DNA from 2 places in the Methylorubrum populi genome. Region 2 is predicted to be linked to the other one. Evidence: predicted binding sites of a transcription regulator. Region 2 holds the regulator's gene; the other holds the start of a gene.
The links. Region 2 encodes PhoB, which activates phosphate uptake and scavenging genes when phosphate is short. Its sites were predicted from a motif close to TGTCATNNANCTGTCAT; they were not measured.
Positions count from the first base shown of each region.

Region 1: the regulator PhoB is predicted to act here: its motif matches at 3,432-3,448, upstream of MPPM_RS08805 (acid phosphatase).

Region 1 covers NZ_AP014809.1:1,913,790-1,921,579, reverse strand. Annotated here, with positions in the region: gene MPPM_RS08815 (hypothetical protein) at 87-893, shown strand; gene MPPM_RS08810 (thermonuclease family protein) at 1,009-2,328, shown strand; gene MPPM_RS08805 (acid phosphatase) at 2,450-3,328, opposite strand; gene MPPM_RS08800 (alpha/beta fold hydrolase) at 3,500-4,378, opposite strand; gene dapD (2,3,4,5-tetrahydropyridine-2,6-dicarboxylate N-succinyltransferase) at 4,378-5,220, opposite strand; gene MPPM_RS08790 (Crp/Fnr family transcriptional regulator) at 5,383-5,850, opposite strand; gene MPPM_RS08785 (response regulator transcription factor) at 6,072-6,758, opposite strand; gene MPPM_RS08780 (L,D-transpeptidase family protein) at 7,059-7,646, shown strand; gene MPPM_RS08775 (YggS family pyridoxal phosphate-dependent enzyme) at 7,677-7,790, opposite strand, start outside.
Region 2 covers NZ_AP014809.1:5,515,485-5,523,274, reverse strand. Annotated here, with positions in the region: gene MPPM_RS25730 (cobalt-precorrin-6A reductase) at 1-600, opposite strand, end outside; gene MPPM_RS25725 (DNA polymerase IV) at 655-1,935, shown strand; gene MPPM_RS25720 (cell envelope integrity EipB family protein) at 2,093-2,959, opposite strand; gene MPPM_RS25715 (GcrA family cell cycle regulator) at 3,473-4,015, shown strand; gene phoB (phosphate regulon transcriptional regulator PhoB) at 4,265-4,969, opposite strand; gene phoU (phosphate signaling complex protein PhoU) at 5,066-5,779, opposite strand; gene pstB (phosphate ABC transporter ATP-binding protein PstB) at 5,912-6,727, opposite strand; gene pstA (phosphate ABC transporter permease PstA) at 6,765-7,658, opposite strand; gene pstC (phosphate ABC transporter permease subunit PstC) at 7,715-7,790, opposite strand, start outside.

The sequences.
Region 1 (7,790 bases), 2.1 Mb from region 2:
CGCCGTCATCCGTCCGAGGTGAGAGCCGACGGTCGCCGGGCGCTTCGTGAGGCACCTTCAGGCCTGCTCGCCCGATCGGTCCCGTCATGCGCCCCGTCCTGCTCCTGACCCTTCTCCTCTCCTCGGCCTGCGCCACCGGAACCGCCCTGGCTCAGTCGGGCTCGAACTGGGTCGATCCACCGGCAAAATCCGAACCCTCGGCAGCCGGGGGCGAACGGGCGAAGCCCGCGGTCAAACCGGGCCCCCGCTTCGAGGCCGAGCCGGATGGACGCACCCACGCGCACCGGTCGGCCGCCGCGCCCTCCGCCCGGCGAGAAACGCGCCGTCAGGACCGCACCCGTGCCGCCGAGATGCGGCGCGCCCGCCGGGCCGCCATTCGCGAACGGGCGCGCGAGCAGGGCGCCGCCCACATCGCCCGGAGCGAGCGCCCCGTCGAGCGCCCTGCCCCGCCGCCCGCCCGGATGGCGCGGAGCGAGCCGGATCCGCGTTTCGGCGACTGGGCCGTGACCGCGCGGCGCCTGAGCCTGGACTATCTCGATAGCGTGTCCGCGCCCAACGGCGCGATGCTGGCCTCGGCCCCGCGCTTCTACGGTGGCACGGTCCGCTTCCACGGCCGCGTGATGTCGACCGGCGCCCTGCTCGCCGAGAAGCGGCGCTTCGCCCGGCGCTGGCCGGAGCGGCGCTACGAGCCGCAAGGGGAGCCACGGGTCGCCTGCGATGGGCCGAGCGCGACCTGCCAAGTGCGCATCGTCCACGACTTCACGGCGCTGAGCCCCTCCCGCGGCGCGCGCTCGCAGGGCGTCGCCGAACTCACGCTGACGGTGAGCTTCGCCGGCGGCGCGCCGGTCATCGTCTCGGAGTCGAGCCGGGTCCTCAGCCGGGCGGGGGCCTGACGCCGGATACGCCGCCGCATCGACCGGATACTCCGGCCGGTCCATGCTGTAAGAAGCAGCGAACGGGCGCCGCCGGGCGGCGCTCCGGAACGATCGAGAACAGGGCATTGCGCGCGTGAAGGGATCGGCAAAGGCCGCGGGCCGGAGCAAGGACGAGACGGCGACGCCACCCGAAGCGCCGGTCTCCGAGGATGACCGCCGCATCCGCGCGCTGATCCTGGCCGAACTCGACCGGCGCGGGGCGCGGCCGGTGGCCCGACGGACGCTGTCGCTGATCGCCGAAGGCTTCGTCGAGCCCGCCGACGGCGTGCCCGGCTACCGGATCGTCGACCGGACAGGTGCGGTGCGCCTGCGGGGCGAGGCCGGAACCGGCGTGCCGCTGACCCTGCACGACCTCGTCGAGGAGCTTCGCGAGCAGTACGCCCCGCTGTTCTTCCCCCCTGCCCCCGAGCCGGAGCCGGAGCCGGCCCGCGACACGATCGCCGACGTGCGGGCCGCGGGTGCCCGCTTCGTGGAGACGCAATCGGCGCTGGCCCGCTCCCTGGCCAGCAGCTCGGCCGAGCGCAGCCGGGCGCTCGCCAGCGCCGCGAGCGAGACCGTCGAGGGCTGGCGCAGCCGGCTCGCCGAGCGTCTGAAGGCGCGGCCCAGGCCCGCGCCGGTCGAAGCCGCCGTCGATCCGACGGAGCCCAGCCCGAACGCGGCGGAGCGCCTGGCCGAGGCGCGCACCCGCGTCGAGGAGAGCTGGCGGCGTGTGGCGAGCGGGATCCAGCCCCGTCAAACCGCCACGCGGCTGCGCGACCTGACGGAGGACGCGCTCGCCGCCGGCAGCCGTCGCCCGGTCGCGCTGATCACGCTCGGCGCCCTGGCCGGCGCGGGTCTCGTCGCTGCGCTCTCTCTGAGCGGGCACGATACGGGGGATTCGGGGCGTCCCGCTCGGCAGACCGCCGAGCCTCAGGCGCCGCAAACGGCGCCGGCAGGATCGCCGCCCGCGTCGACCTCCGCTTCGCCGCCCGCCTCGGATCGCGCTTCGGGCGAGGAACCGGCCCCCGACGCATCCGCGGAGATGCCGCCCGCGGAAACCGAGCGTCCGCCGGAACCGGAGCCGCCGCGCAAGGGGGCCAACGCCCTCGTCGGCGTGCCGGAGGTGATCGATACGGCGACGCTGCGGGTGGGCGGGAAGGTCGTGCGCCTGTTCGGCGTCGAGTGGGTCCGCGGCGGTCAAGCCGACGAGTTGAGCAAGTACCTGCGCAAGCGCTCGGTGACCTGCCAGCCGGCCCCCGGCAGCAGCGCCTATATCTGCACCGTCGAGGGTCGCGACCTCTCCGAAGTGGTGCTGTTCAACGGCGGCGGCCGCGCCTCGTCCGAGGCGACGCCGGATCTCGCCGCGGCCGAGGATCACGCCCGCACCGAACGGCTCGGCGTCTGGAAGCGGTGAGGCGCCGGTCTCTCCCCGCCGAATTCGGCTGATCCGTTCGGGGAGGACGGCTTCGGACTTCGCTCAGGCGGCGCGCGGGCGGGCCGATCGGTAGTTCCGTCCGATCGAGGCGGACACCGTATCAGAGCAGCGGCTGGCGGGCAGCGGCATCCTCGCGGGCGCAAATGGCGGGGTCGGGCTTGGCCCCCTCCCCGTTCAGGGCACGCTTCAGGTCGGTCCGGGCCCGCTCCAGATCGGCGCGGAAGTCGGGATCGGCCAGCAGCACCGACATCAGCGCCGAGGCGCCGGTGCGGGCGGCCTCCACGTCGCTGAGCCAGTGAACGCCGCACACGACCCGGCTCTCGCCGTAGAGCCGGCTACGCACCAGGAACTGCGTCGCCTTCTCCGGCATCAGGCTCGCCATGATCATTCCATAGGCCCAGCCCTGCCCGGCATGACCGGACGGGTAGCTGAAGCTGTCGGCGAGCTCGCGCGTGCGGGCGACACAGATCGGCGCCTCGTTGCCGACGAAGGGGCGCAGCCGGCGATAGCGCCGCTTGGCCACGCGAGTGGCGCGGGCGACGTCGATGCGGGCCCGATCGAGGAGGCGCATCAGGTCGGGCACGCGCGTCTGGTCGATGCGCTGGCCGAGGACGCAGGCGTAATCCTCCAGAAGCGCGGCACCGCCATCGGCGACGTCGTTGGTGGCGAGCGCCCAGCGCGCGCTGCCCTGGTAAGCCCGCGTGGCATTGTAGATCGCCCGGTCCGCCGCTTCCGCCGGCGAGTGCCCGGCGGGCGGCGGCGGCAGGATCGCCGCGAGGTTGGGCGTCGCCTCCTCGCTGAGGTAGCCCTTCGGAGTGGCAGACGTGAGCTTGTCCCTCTCCAGCGAGGGCGCCGCGACCGCCGGGCTGGACGATCCCGACGGCTGGGAGCGGGCGGTTACGGCTTGGAGCGGTCCGGTCGCGAGGATCAGCGTCAGCAGGGCGGCGAGGCGCACCGGCACGGGGGTCGGGCGGGACATCGGAAAGGCAGCTTTCAGGCGCCGCAGCGAAGGATCGGGACGGCGGGGAGGGGACCGGGCATCAGTCTCGAACCGACGCCTCGGACCTGTCTAGAAGGGACATGCGACAGATGCGTCACAGTCCGTTCACCCTGTCATACGAAGTCCATCCGATCCGTCCTCGTGTCCGGATCAGGCCGCCCGGATCGCGGCAGCGACGTCGCCTGGAAATTCCTCGTGGGCGCTCAGCGCCCCCGGCACGGGGACGGCCGTGACGCGGCCGGTGGCGATCAGGGCGTCCATCTCGGCGCCGGAGCGACGCGGCGCCCGGTCGGGGCGCAGCACCCGCACCGGCGGCAGGCCGTCGCCGAAGGGGGCTAGGAAATCTTCGCGCGAGGCGGCCGGATCGAGGCCGCCCGTCACGAAGGCCGCGGTGCCGAAGCGGCCCTGGCTCTGCCGGGTGATGCGGTGCTTGGCGGCGACAACGGCGGGCGTCACATGGGCCGGGTCGGCATAGACATGGGCGCGCATCATCCGCCCGATGATCGGGGGGCTGATGTTGATCCGGTAGAGCGCCTCGCCGAGGAGCGGCATCTCGACCGCCCGGCGGATCCGGCCGAACCACGCGGCGCGCTCCGGCCCCAGGGCGGTCGGCAGCGGCCCGCGCCAGGTCGGCGCCACGAGCACGAGCCGCGCGAAGGCGCTAGGATGGCGGCGCGCGGCGGCCACGAGATAGGGGGCGGCATGCCCCGCCGCGACGGCGAGCGCGTAGGGGCCGGGCGCGGCCGCGAGCAGCGCATCGAGGAAGGCGTGCAGGTTGGCCGGGTTCAGCGGCAGCCGCGCGCGGGGATGCGCACCGAAGCCCGGCCAGTCGGGCACGCGGCAGCGATAGGTCCCGCCAAGCTCCCGGGCCAGCGGCAGCATTTCCTCTCGGGCCGAGATCGAGGAGAGGGCGGGCAGGAGCAGGGCCGGCGCGCCCTCCCCGATCTCGGCGCAGGGCGTCGCGACCCGGTGCCCCACGACGGTGAGGTCGAGGGTCCGGGTCGCGACCGACGGGCTGGCCGATGCCATCAGGTCCGCAGCAATTCGTTGATGCCGGTCTTGGCACGGGTGCCGGCATCGACGCGCTTGACGATCACGGCGCAGTACAGGCCCGGGCCGGGGGTGCCGTCGGGCAGCGGCTTGCCGGGGGTGGTGCCCGACACCACCACCGAGTAGGGCGGTACGCGTCCGAAGAAGGTCTCGCCGGTGGTACGGTCGATGATGCGGGTCGAGGCGCCGATATAGACGCCCATCGACAGGACCGAGCCCTCGCCGATGATCACGCCCTCGGCGACCTCGGCGCGGGCGCCGACGAAGCAGTTATCCTCGATGATGACCGGGTTGGCCTGGAGCGGCTCCAGCACGCCGGCAATGCCGGCGCCGCCCGAGATGTGGCAGTTCTTGCCGACCTGGGCGCAGGAGCCGATCGTCACCCAGGTGTCGACCATGGTGCCCTCGCCGACATGGGCGCCGAGATTGATGAAGCTCGGCATCAGCACCGCGCCGGGCGCGATGTAGGAGCCGCGGCGCACGAAGCAGCCCGGCACGGCGCGGAAGCCCGCGGCACGGAACTCGGCATCCGTCCAGCCGGAGAACTTGGAGCGCACCTTGTCCCACCACGACGAGGAGCCGGGGCCGCCCTCGATCGGCACCATGTCGTTGAGGCGGAAGGAGAGCAGCACCGCCTTCTTGAGCCACTGGTTGACCTGCCAGGTGTCGCCCGCCTTCTCGGCGACGCGGGCCTGGCCGGAATCGAGCAGGTTCAAGGCCTCGTCCACCGCCTCGCGCACGGCGCCGGTGGTCGCGGTCGAGATGCCCGCACGCTCCTCCCAGGCGGCTTCGATGGTCTTTTCGAGATCGGCGTGTGACATCGGGACTTTCCGGACTTGAGTGCATTCCGACGAAGCGGCGACCGGTTCGCCCGGAGACTGCACGTTTACACAAGAACCTGGAGACGCCGACCCGATGCGACCGGGCCGGCGTCTCGAGACGGCACGAAAGGTGGTCGTGCTTACAAAAGCCGCCCGGTCCTGTCACCGTTTGCGTGGCGCGGGGCCCGCCAGCCGTTCCCGCACGACGGACAGGCCCTGGACAAGGCTCAAAAGTTCCTCGGCCATGCCGTCATGGATCGCCGCCGCCGCCTCGGGAAACTCGCGCAGGACGCGGCTCATCAGCGAGGGGGTCACGCGCATCACCTCCGTGGCCTCCCGCGCGCGGGCATCGGCCGGCCGCGCGACCTGCCGGAACAGGGCGTTGCGTCCGATCACACCGGAGCGGGCGACCGTGACCGGCGGCGCGTCGTGCCGTGTCGGAGTCAGCGCGATGGAGCCGGACATGACGATGTAGCCGCCATCGGACGGCTCGCCGCGGGCGAACAACAGCTCGCCCTCCTCCAGAAGGCGCCGCTCGCCGGCAAAGGACAGCAGGCGCAGGGCATCGCGTCCGAACAGTTCGAACACCGGCGCTGCGGCGAGGATCGCGATGTCGTCGTCGAGCCCCAAGCCTGTCCGCCCCTCGGCCGCGATACGCTACGCCGCTTGCATCGCCTTCAAACGGAGAGCCGGCAAGCACATTCAAATGCTTCCGAGACGCTGCCCGACGGTCCGGGCACAAGCTTAGCCGATGCGGAGGCGGCGCGATACGCCGTCCGGGCCGGGGCTGTGCGCAAGGGTGGATAGCGGGTGAAGGCCCGGTCCGGCGCCGATTGCCGGAGCCGCCGGAATCAGGGCAGCAGCTTGTAGCCGCCGCCTTCCGTGACGAGGATGGCTGCGACCGCCGGGTTCGGCTCGATCTTCTGGCGCAGCCGGTAGATATGCGTCTCCAGGGTGTGGGTGGTGACGTGGGCATTGTAGCCCCACACCTCGGCGAGCAGCGTGTCGCGCCCCACCACCTCGCGGCCGGCCCGGTAGAGGTAGCGCAGGATCGCCGTCTCCTTCTCCGTCAGCTTCAGCTTGGAACCGCGCTCGCCGACCAGCAGCTTGGCCCCGGGCCGGAAGGTGTAGGGGCCGATGCGGAACACCGCATCCTCGCTCGCCTCGTGCTGGCGCAGCTGCACCCGGATGCGGGCCAGCAGCACGGCGAACTTGAACGGCTTGACCACGTAGTCGTTGGCGCCCGCCTCCAGGCCCTCGACCATGTCGTCGTCGGATTCCTGCGCCGTCAGCATGATGATCGGACCGCGGTAGCCGTTGCGGCGCAGGGTCCGCACCGCCTCGCGCCCGTCCATGTCGGGCAGGGCGACATCCATCACGACGAGATCGACCGGCTCCTGCGCGACGCGGTTGAGCGCTCCGGTCGCGGTCGGCTCGCCGATGACGGAGAATTCCTCATAGGCGTCGATCTGCTCCGTCAGTGCCTCACGCAGGGCGTCGTCGTCGTCGCAGACGAGGAGGCAATAAGGGTTGGACATCGACGCAGCGGCTCTCGACAGGCTTTCGGCCACCTGGGCTTCGCGGAACGATCAGGCAGGCGGCCAAGACAATTTCATGGCGGCACGCTGATCCGAAGAGGCATCTCGCCCGATGGGTGGCCGCGGACGGAACCCGCACAGCCCCGCCTGGCGATCAACCTAGTTCGTTTTACGCGCCGGGAAATCCGGATTGCGCGCTTATGCAGAATTTTCGCCATGTTCCACCGTTCTCTGCCGCGACACGACGTCAGATCAGGCGAAGTGCAGGCAAACTTCGAGACAGGTTGGGACGAACCGGCAATGCGACGCCCTCAAGTTGCGAAGCGGAACGGCACCACCTGGGGGCCGGGGAAGGTCGGCGCTCTCGGCCTGGTACGGGTGCGCCCCCTGCCCGGCGATGCGACCCGCGGCACGCTGATCGCGGGGGGAAGCGTGATCCCCTGCGCCCTCGGGCGCTCCGGCATCACGAGCCGCAAGCGCGAGGGGGATGGGGCCTCGCCGCGGGGCGTGTTTCGCCTGCGGGGCGGCTTCTACCGGCCCGATCGGTTCACCGTCCGGCCCGTCAGCCCGCTGCCCCTGCGGGCGACGCGACGCGACGACGGCTGGTGCGACGCGCCGCAGGACCGCCGCTACAACCGGCCGATCCGGCTGCCCAGCACGGCGGCCAGCGCCGAGCAGCTCTGGCGCGACGACGGCCTCTACGATCTCGTGATCGACCTCGACTACAATCGCGGACCGATCCGCCCCGGCCGGGGATCGGCGATCTTCCTGCACATCGCCCGCAGCGGCTACCGGCCGACGGAGGGCTGCGTCGCCCTGAAACCCGCCGATCTGCTGCGCCTGCTCCGCCGCCTCGGGCCGCGGACGCGGATGAAGATCGGACGATGACGCGCTGACCGGCCAACCGATCGGAGCCGTTCAGTCGCGCTTCGCCCGCCGCCCGAAGATGGCGGTGCCGACGCGGACATGGGTCGCCCCCATCTGGATCGCGGCCGGGAAATCGGCGCTCATGCCCATCGACAGGATCGGCAG
Region 2 (7,790 bases):
CAGCGTGAAGGGGCCGCGGGCACTGACCGCGACGAGGTTGGGCACCGGCAGCGCGTCACCGACCGGCTCGATGGTGCGCACGATGTAGGCGTGCTGCGGCGCGCGCGCGAAGGCGGACACTTCCTGCCGGCCGATGGTGAGGAACACCCGTCTCGGCGCGGGCCCGAGCGCCGCGACGCAGGCCGGGACGTCTTGAACCTCGCTCCAATCGTCACCGGGCTGCCGCTCCCAGGCCGGCCGGCGTACCGCGAGCAGCGGCACGCCGCCGGCCCGGCAGGCCGCGGCCGCATTGGCCGAGATCCGAGCGGCGAAAGGATGGGTCGCGTCGATCACCGCCCGGATGCCATTTTCGGCGATCCATCGGGCCAGCCCGTCGGCACCACCGAAACCGCCGACACGCATCGGCACCGGCTCGGGCCGCGGCGCGGCGGTGCGGCCGGCGAGCGAGAGCGTCACCGCGAAATCCGTCTCGCCGGCGAGCCGAGTGACGAGCGTGCTGGCCTCGGTCGTGCCGCCGAGCACGAGGACGCGGACCGCAGACCGATCGTGATTCGGCTTGGGATGGCGCGCGGGAGAACCCTGGTCGGCGGCCCCGGACATTCGTACAACCTGTCTCGCCCGCGAAAGCCCGGAAGGCCGGGCAAGGTTTTCGATGTGAGACCCTTCTGCCGCGATTGCCTGACGATGCAAGCCGAGGGCGCCCTGCGCTGCCGCGGCTGCGGCTCGCCGCGCCTGCTCGCCCACCCGGCCCGCGACGCCCTCAGCATCGCCCATGTCGATTGCGACGCCTTCTACGCGGCGATCGAGAAGCGTGACGACCCTTCCCTGGGGGACAGGCCGCTCATCATCGGCGGGGGCCGCCGCGGCGTCGTCTCCACCGCCTGCTACCTCGCGCGAATCTCCGGCGTGCGCTCGGCCATGCCGATGTTCGAGGCGCTCAAGCGCTGCCCCGATGCCACCGTGCTGCGCCCCGACATGGAGAAGTACGCCCGCGTCGGGCGCGAGGTGCGGGCGATGATGCTGGCGCTGACGCCGCTGGTCGAACCCGTCTCCATCGACGAGGCCTTCCTCGACCTCGCCGGCACCGAGCGGCTGCACGGCACGAGCCCGGCGCTGACGCTGGCCCGCTTCGCCGCGCGGGTCGAAGCGGAGATCGGCATCACCGTGTCGGTCGGGCTGTCCGCCAACAAGTTCCTGGCCAAGATCGCCTCCGACCTCGACAAGCCCCGCGGCTTCTCGATCATCGCCGGCGAGGAGGCCGCCGCCTTCCTCGCCGACAAGCCCGTCGGCATCCTGCCCGGCATCGGCGAGAGCGCCCGCAATCGCCTCGCCTCGCTCAACATCTATCGCGTCGGCGACGTGTTGCGGGCCGACCCGGCCCGGCTCCAGACCGCGCTCGGCCGCGAGGCGTCACGCCTGATCGACCTCGCGGCCGGCCGGGATCGGCGGCCAGTGCGTCCGAGCCGCGAGGCCAAGAGTGTCTCGGCTGAGACGACCTTCGCGACCGATCTCGCCCGGTTCGAGGATCTGCGGCCGATCCTGTGGCGATTGTGCGAGAAGGTCTCGGCGCGGCTGAAGCGGTCGGAGCTCGCCGCCGGCAGCGTCACGCTGAAGCTCAAGGATGCCCGGTTCCGGCTGCGCACCCGCACCCGCGGCGGCCTCAAGCCGACGCAGCTCGCGGACCGGCTGTTCCACGCGGGCGAGCCGATGCTACGGGCGGCCTGCGACGGCACCGCCTTCCGGCTGATCGGCATCGGCGGCAGCGATCTGTGCGGCGCGATCCACGCCGACCGCGGCGACCTCGCCGACCAGGGCATCGAGCGTGTCGCCCGCCGGGAGGCGGCGCTCGACCGGCTGCGCGAAAAATTCGGCAGCACCGCGATCCAGCGCGGTCTCGCCTTCACCGGAGAACCGGAACGGCGGCGGTCGTCGTAGGCAGGCGCCGCAGCCTCCGCCTCAGGTCTGCCCTGTCTCGACATGCGTCCGTCGCCGCTCGGGACTGAGGGAGCAAGAACGTCCGTCGATGACGGCTCGATCCAGTCGATCGAGTGGTCGGCCGCGTCCGCCGGCGCGCCTACCGCGCGGCCGGGTGCTACTTCCGGCAGGCCGCCTCGGCCTTCGCATCGGCCTTGGCGAGGTCGAGCCTCGTCAGGTTGCCGTCGATGGCGAAGTCCCCGTAATCGAGGTGCAGCCGTCCGCTCACCCCGTCCTCGTAGAGGTCGAAGGTGAGGGTGTAGATCGGCGTGCGCTCGCCCTCGCCGGGGGTGAAGTAGCTCAGTGTGACCGGCCAGCGCCGCATGCCGGCGTGGTCGCTCTCGCGCAGCGGCTTATCGCGCTCCGTGTCGGCGGCGGGTGACGCATTGGGGCGACCAATGATCGCCAGCGTGTCGTAGACCTTGCGCCCGTCGTCGGAGCCGTCGAACACCTTGGCCGCGACGGTGGTCTCGCCCGCCTTGGCCGCCTCGATCAGGCGCATCATGTGGTGGATCGGGAACAGCACCGTTCCCTCTGTCTGGAACTGGTCGCGCTTGGGCTCCTTCAGCTTCACCTTGAGGGCGTCGGCCGCCTCGGCCGTTCCGTCCACCGCCGGCGACGGTGCGTTGTTGAGGATGGTCGTGGTGCGGAAGCGGAAATTCCTGCCGTCGCCGTTCTCGAAGGTCGTGCTGCGCAGATCGGAGGTTCGGTCACCGGACTCGCCGGATTCGATCATCGTCACTTGGCGCGTCTGCATGGTGTAGCCGCGGCAGGCATCGCCCGAGAAATCGATGACGATGCGCCCGCGGACGCCCTCGACCGCCCGCGTGCCCGTCGAGCGCGCCAGCGACAGATCGTAGACCGCCCGATGATTGGTCAGCCGGATCGCGGACATATCCGGGACCGGAGCGGTCGGCCCCGCGGCGAGCGCGGAGCCGGGCAGGGCGGCGAGAAGGAACAGGGCCGGCGCGAGGCGCAGTCGCATGCGATCTCCCAAATCCGCTCAAGAGTGCTTGTCCACAGGCGTCGGGCCCGCAGATGACGATCGACACATAGTGATCACCCCGGCCCCGACAATCTTTTTCGGCGGCTGCCCAGGGAGGCACCGGCGCGCTCTCACGGCCTCTGCGGCCGCTCGAAAGGCCCGCCGCCGCAGCGCTCGGACGATCGAAGCATCCGGAAAAGAGCAATTTTACGCAATGCGTTGACGGATTTCTGCCGGCTGGATCGCGACGGCGCCGAAGCGGGTCCGGACCATCGATGCGAAAGTCGGATTGGCGGTGGAAACCGGCCTTTGAAACACGGTGACCCTTGCTCCGCGGCCGAGCTGTCTTGTAGTCTCCACAGCGTCGCCAACCGGAGTTTTGGCGTCTGTTAACCGACATGTGCAGGGCCGGATTGCGGGTCCTGGCGAGGTTTGCTGTCGCTCCGCGCGGCTATGGTGCCGCGCGGTCGGTCGGTTTTGCGTACAAAAGGACGTTTCGACGTGGAGGGGGCAATGACGGAAGCGGTCCCGAGCTGGACGGATGAACGCGTCGAGCTGCTTCGTCGCTTGTGGGATGATGGCTTGAGCGCCAGCCAGATCGCCCTCCAGATCGGCGGCGTCTCCCGTAACGCCGTCATCGGCAAGGTCCACCGTTTGGGTCTTGCCGGCCGCGTCAAACCGATCGGCCCGGCCTCGGCCCAGGGGCGGCGCAAGGATGATCTGGCCGCCGAAGTCGAGATCGCGTCGGTGGTGGTCGAGGAGCCGACGCTTCCCGAGCCGCCCGCAATCGTGGCGCACCGTCCCGCACCGGACTTTCCGCTGCCGCCCGCGCCCGCACCGGAGCCGGTGGCGCTCGCCGTCTCAGAGCGGGTCACCATCATGGACCTGCGCGACTCCATGTGCCGCTGGCCGATGGGCGATCCGACCTCACCGGAATTCCGCTTCTGCGGCGCCCGGGCAATCACGGGTCTGCCCTACTGCACCCAGCATGCGCAAGTCGCCTATCAGCCGGCGGCGGAGCGCAAGCGCGACCGCCGCGTCGCCGGCTTCCGCTGAGATCGCGTAGGTCGGCGCGGCTTCTGCGAGGACCGCGCCACTGTTTATCGGCCCGCGCGGGGAGACGGATCGACGGCCTTGAGGCCGTCGTCGCGCCGTGCTGGCCCGCCTGCAGGCGTTGCCGTCTTCAGGCGCGACGCGCCGCGATGGCGTCGGATGCCCTCATCGGTCATCGCCGGCCACATTATCCGGGTGAGCCGCCCGCGCGGGGCGAAATAAGGGTGCCCGTTCCGAGCGAGCGGACGCAGATCACTCCGCTCCCGCAAACATCTCGTCGAATGAATAGCCCGAGCCGCGCACGGTGCGGATCGGGTCGCTCTGGCGTGGGCGGTTGATCGCCTTGCGCAGGCGACCGACATGGACGTCGACCGTGCGCTCGTCGATGTAGACGTCGTGGCCCCAGACGCCGTCGAGCAATTGCTCCCGGGAGAAAACCCGGCCAGGGCTCTGCATCAGATATTCGAGCAGCTTGAATTCGGTCGGCCCGAGATGGATCTCGCGGCCCTGGCGGCGGATGCGATGGCTGACGCGGTCGAGCTCGATATCTCCGGCCACCAGCATGTCGGCGACGTGGGCGGGCTTAGCGCGGCGCAGCAGGGCGCGCACGCGCGCGAGCAGTTCCGGCACGGAGAATGGCTTGACGACATAGTCGTCGGCCCCCGTCGACAGGCCACGGACGCGGTCGGCTTCCTCGCCCCGTGCGGTCAGCATGATGACCGGCAGCCGCTCGGTCTCGCGCCGCGCCCGGATGCGCCGGCACAGCTCGATCCCCGAGAGCCCCGGCACCATCCAGTCGAGCAGGACGAGATCGGGCGTCATCTCGTGCAGGCGCAGATCCGCCTCGTCGCCGCGGACCGCGACATCGACCGCGAAGCCTTCCGCCTCGAGGTTGTAGCGCAGCAGCGTCGTCAGCGATTCCTCGTCCTCGACGATCAGGATGCGCGCACTCGTCATCGTCCGTCTTTCCATACTCGCGCCCGGCCGAGTCCCTCAAGTGACCCGCCGGAAGCGTCTGTCGGACGCCTCTCGCGTCCCGAGCGCCTTTCGGCGTCAGGCGCCGGGCGTCACCGTCGCATAGTTCGAAGCGTCGTTCTTGGGCCGCTCGCCGGCCGGCGTCTCACCGGTCACGAGGTACTCGATCGTCTCGGCGACGTTGGTGGTGTGGTCGCCGATGCGCTCCACATTCTTGGCGCAGAACAGGAGGTGCGTGCAGAACGAGATGTTGCGCGGATCCTCCATCATGTAAGTCAGGAGTTCGCGGAACAGCGAATTGTAAAGCGCGTCGATGGCGCTGTCGCGCTCCCACACCTCGCGAGCGGCGGTCACGTCGCGGCTGGCATAGGCGTCGAGCACGTCCTTGAGCTGTTCCTGCACGAGGTCGCTCATGTGCTGGACGCCGAGCACGATCTTCTGCGGCTGCGCCTGATCGCTGATCGCGACGACGCGCTTGGCGATGTTCTTCGCGAGATCGCCGATCCGCTCCAAGTCACCCGAGACGCGGATACCGGAGATGGTCTCGCGCAGGTCGATGGCGAGCGGCTGGCGCCGGGCGATGAGGAGCACGGAGCGCTCCTCGATCTCGCGCTGAAGCGTGTCGAGGCGCTTGTCGGCGACGATCACGGCCTGGGCCAGGGTCGTATCTCGGCGCACCAGCGCCTCCGTGGCGTCCGTCATCATCTTCTCGGCCACGCCACCCATCTCGGCGATCGAGCGGCGCAGGTTCTCGAGGTCGGTGTCGTAGGAGGAGACGATGTGCTCGGCCATGTCGCGAATTTCCCGATCAGGCAGTCGGACGAGAGCGCTCTCCCGTCGAGGTGGACACCGGTACGGCGCCAGAGAGAGCGTCGAAACGAGGACGCGGGGTGGGTCGCGACGGCTATGCAGTCGCGACCGGGCTTAACCGAAGCGGCCGGTGATGTAGTCCTGGGTCTGCCGCTTGGCCGGGTTCATGAAGATCTTCGTGGTCGCGTCGAACTCGATCAGCTCGCCGAGATACATGAACGCCGTAAACTGCGAGATGCGCGCGGCCTGCTGCATGTTGTGGGTCACGATAACGATCGTGAACTCGGTACGCAGCTGCTCGATCAGTTCCTCGATGCGGCCGGTGGAGATCGGATCGAGGGCCGAGGTCGGCTCGTCGAACAGGATCACCTCCGGGCGCTGCGCCACGGTGCGGGCGATGCAGAGACGCTGCTGCTGGCCGCCGGAGAGGCCGGTGCCCGGCTGCTTCATCTTGTCCTTGACCTCGTCCCAGAGCGCCGCCTTGCGCAGCGACTCCTCGACGCGCCCGTCCAGCTCGGACTTGGGCAGCTTCTCGTAGAGGCGCAGACCGAAGGCGACGTTGTCGTAGATCGACATCGGGAAGGGCGTCGGCTTCTGGAACACCATGCCGACCCGCGAGCGCAGCTCGTTGAGGTCGACCTTGGAGTCGAGGACATTCTGCCCGTCGAGTAGGATCTCGCCCTCGGCGCGCTGCTCCGGATAGAGGCTGTAGATGCGGTTGAAGGTGCGCAGCAGCGTCGACTTCCCGCAGCCGGACGGCCCGATCAGCGCCGTGACCTGCCGGTCGCGGAAATCGAGGTTGATGTCCTTCAGGCCGTGGAAGCTGCCGTAGTAGAAGTTGAGGTCCTTGACGGCGATGCGCACAGGCGCCTTGACGTCGGCCGGGCTGCGGCCCTCGAACTGGCTTCGGATCGCGGGGGAGGCGCTCATCGGATCTCTCGTCGGTAGGAGGTCTGTCCCAGCAGGCTCAGCGCGGCCGCTGGTCCTTGATCACGAAGCGGGCCACCACCGACAGGGCGAGGATGGTGACGGTGATGAGAAGCGCGCCCGACCAGGCGAGGCTCTGCCAGTTCGGATAGGGCGAGAGGGCGAACTGGTAGATCATCACCGGCAGGTTCGGCACGCCTCCGAGCAGGTTCGCGTTGAACCAGCTGTTGTTGTTGAGGGCCGTGAACAGGAGCGGCGCGGTCTCGCCGGCGATGCGGGCCAGAGCCAGGATGATGCCGGTGACGATGCCCGCACTCGCCGCGCGCCAGGTCACCGCGCGGATGACCAGGGAGCGGGGGGCGCCGAGCGCCGCTCCGGCCTCGCGCATCGGCCCGGGGACGAGGCGCAGCATGTCCTCGGTGGTGCGCACGATGACGGGGGTGGCGATGATGGCGAGCGCCACCGCGCCGGCCCAGCCGGAATAGGTGCCCATCGGCCGGACCATCAGCGTGTAGACGAAGAGGCCGATCAGGATCGACGGCGCCGAGAGCAGCACGTCGTTGAGGAAGCGGATGATGTCGGCGAGCTTCGAGGTCCGGCCGTACTCGGCCAGGAAGGTGCCGGCCATCAGCCCGATCGGGGTGGCGATGAGGATGCCGAGGAACGTCATCACGAGGCTGCCGAGGATGGCGTTGGCGATGCCGCCGCCCTCGGATCCCGGGCCCGGCGTCGGCGCCGTGAACAGGGAGGGCGAGAAGCCCTTCACGCCCTCGACGATCAGCATGAGCAGGATCGAGCCGAGAACGACGATACCGAGCAGAGTGGCGATCGTGCTGGCAAGGATCAGCACGCGGTCGGCGATCCGCCGGCCGGGGCGCACGCGGCTGGCCGTCGGCGCGCGTCCGGCCGTCGCGATCGGGTTGCTGGCGTCCATGTTCGGCGTCCCTTGGGCTCGGGCAATCTCGTACGGTGTCGCTCGGGCCGCTCGGCTCAGGCGACCTTGGCGCGCCGCACCAGCAGGCGGGCGATGATCAGCACGAAGAAGGTGATGATGAAGAGCAGGCAG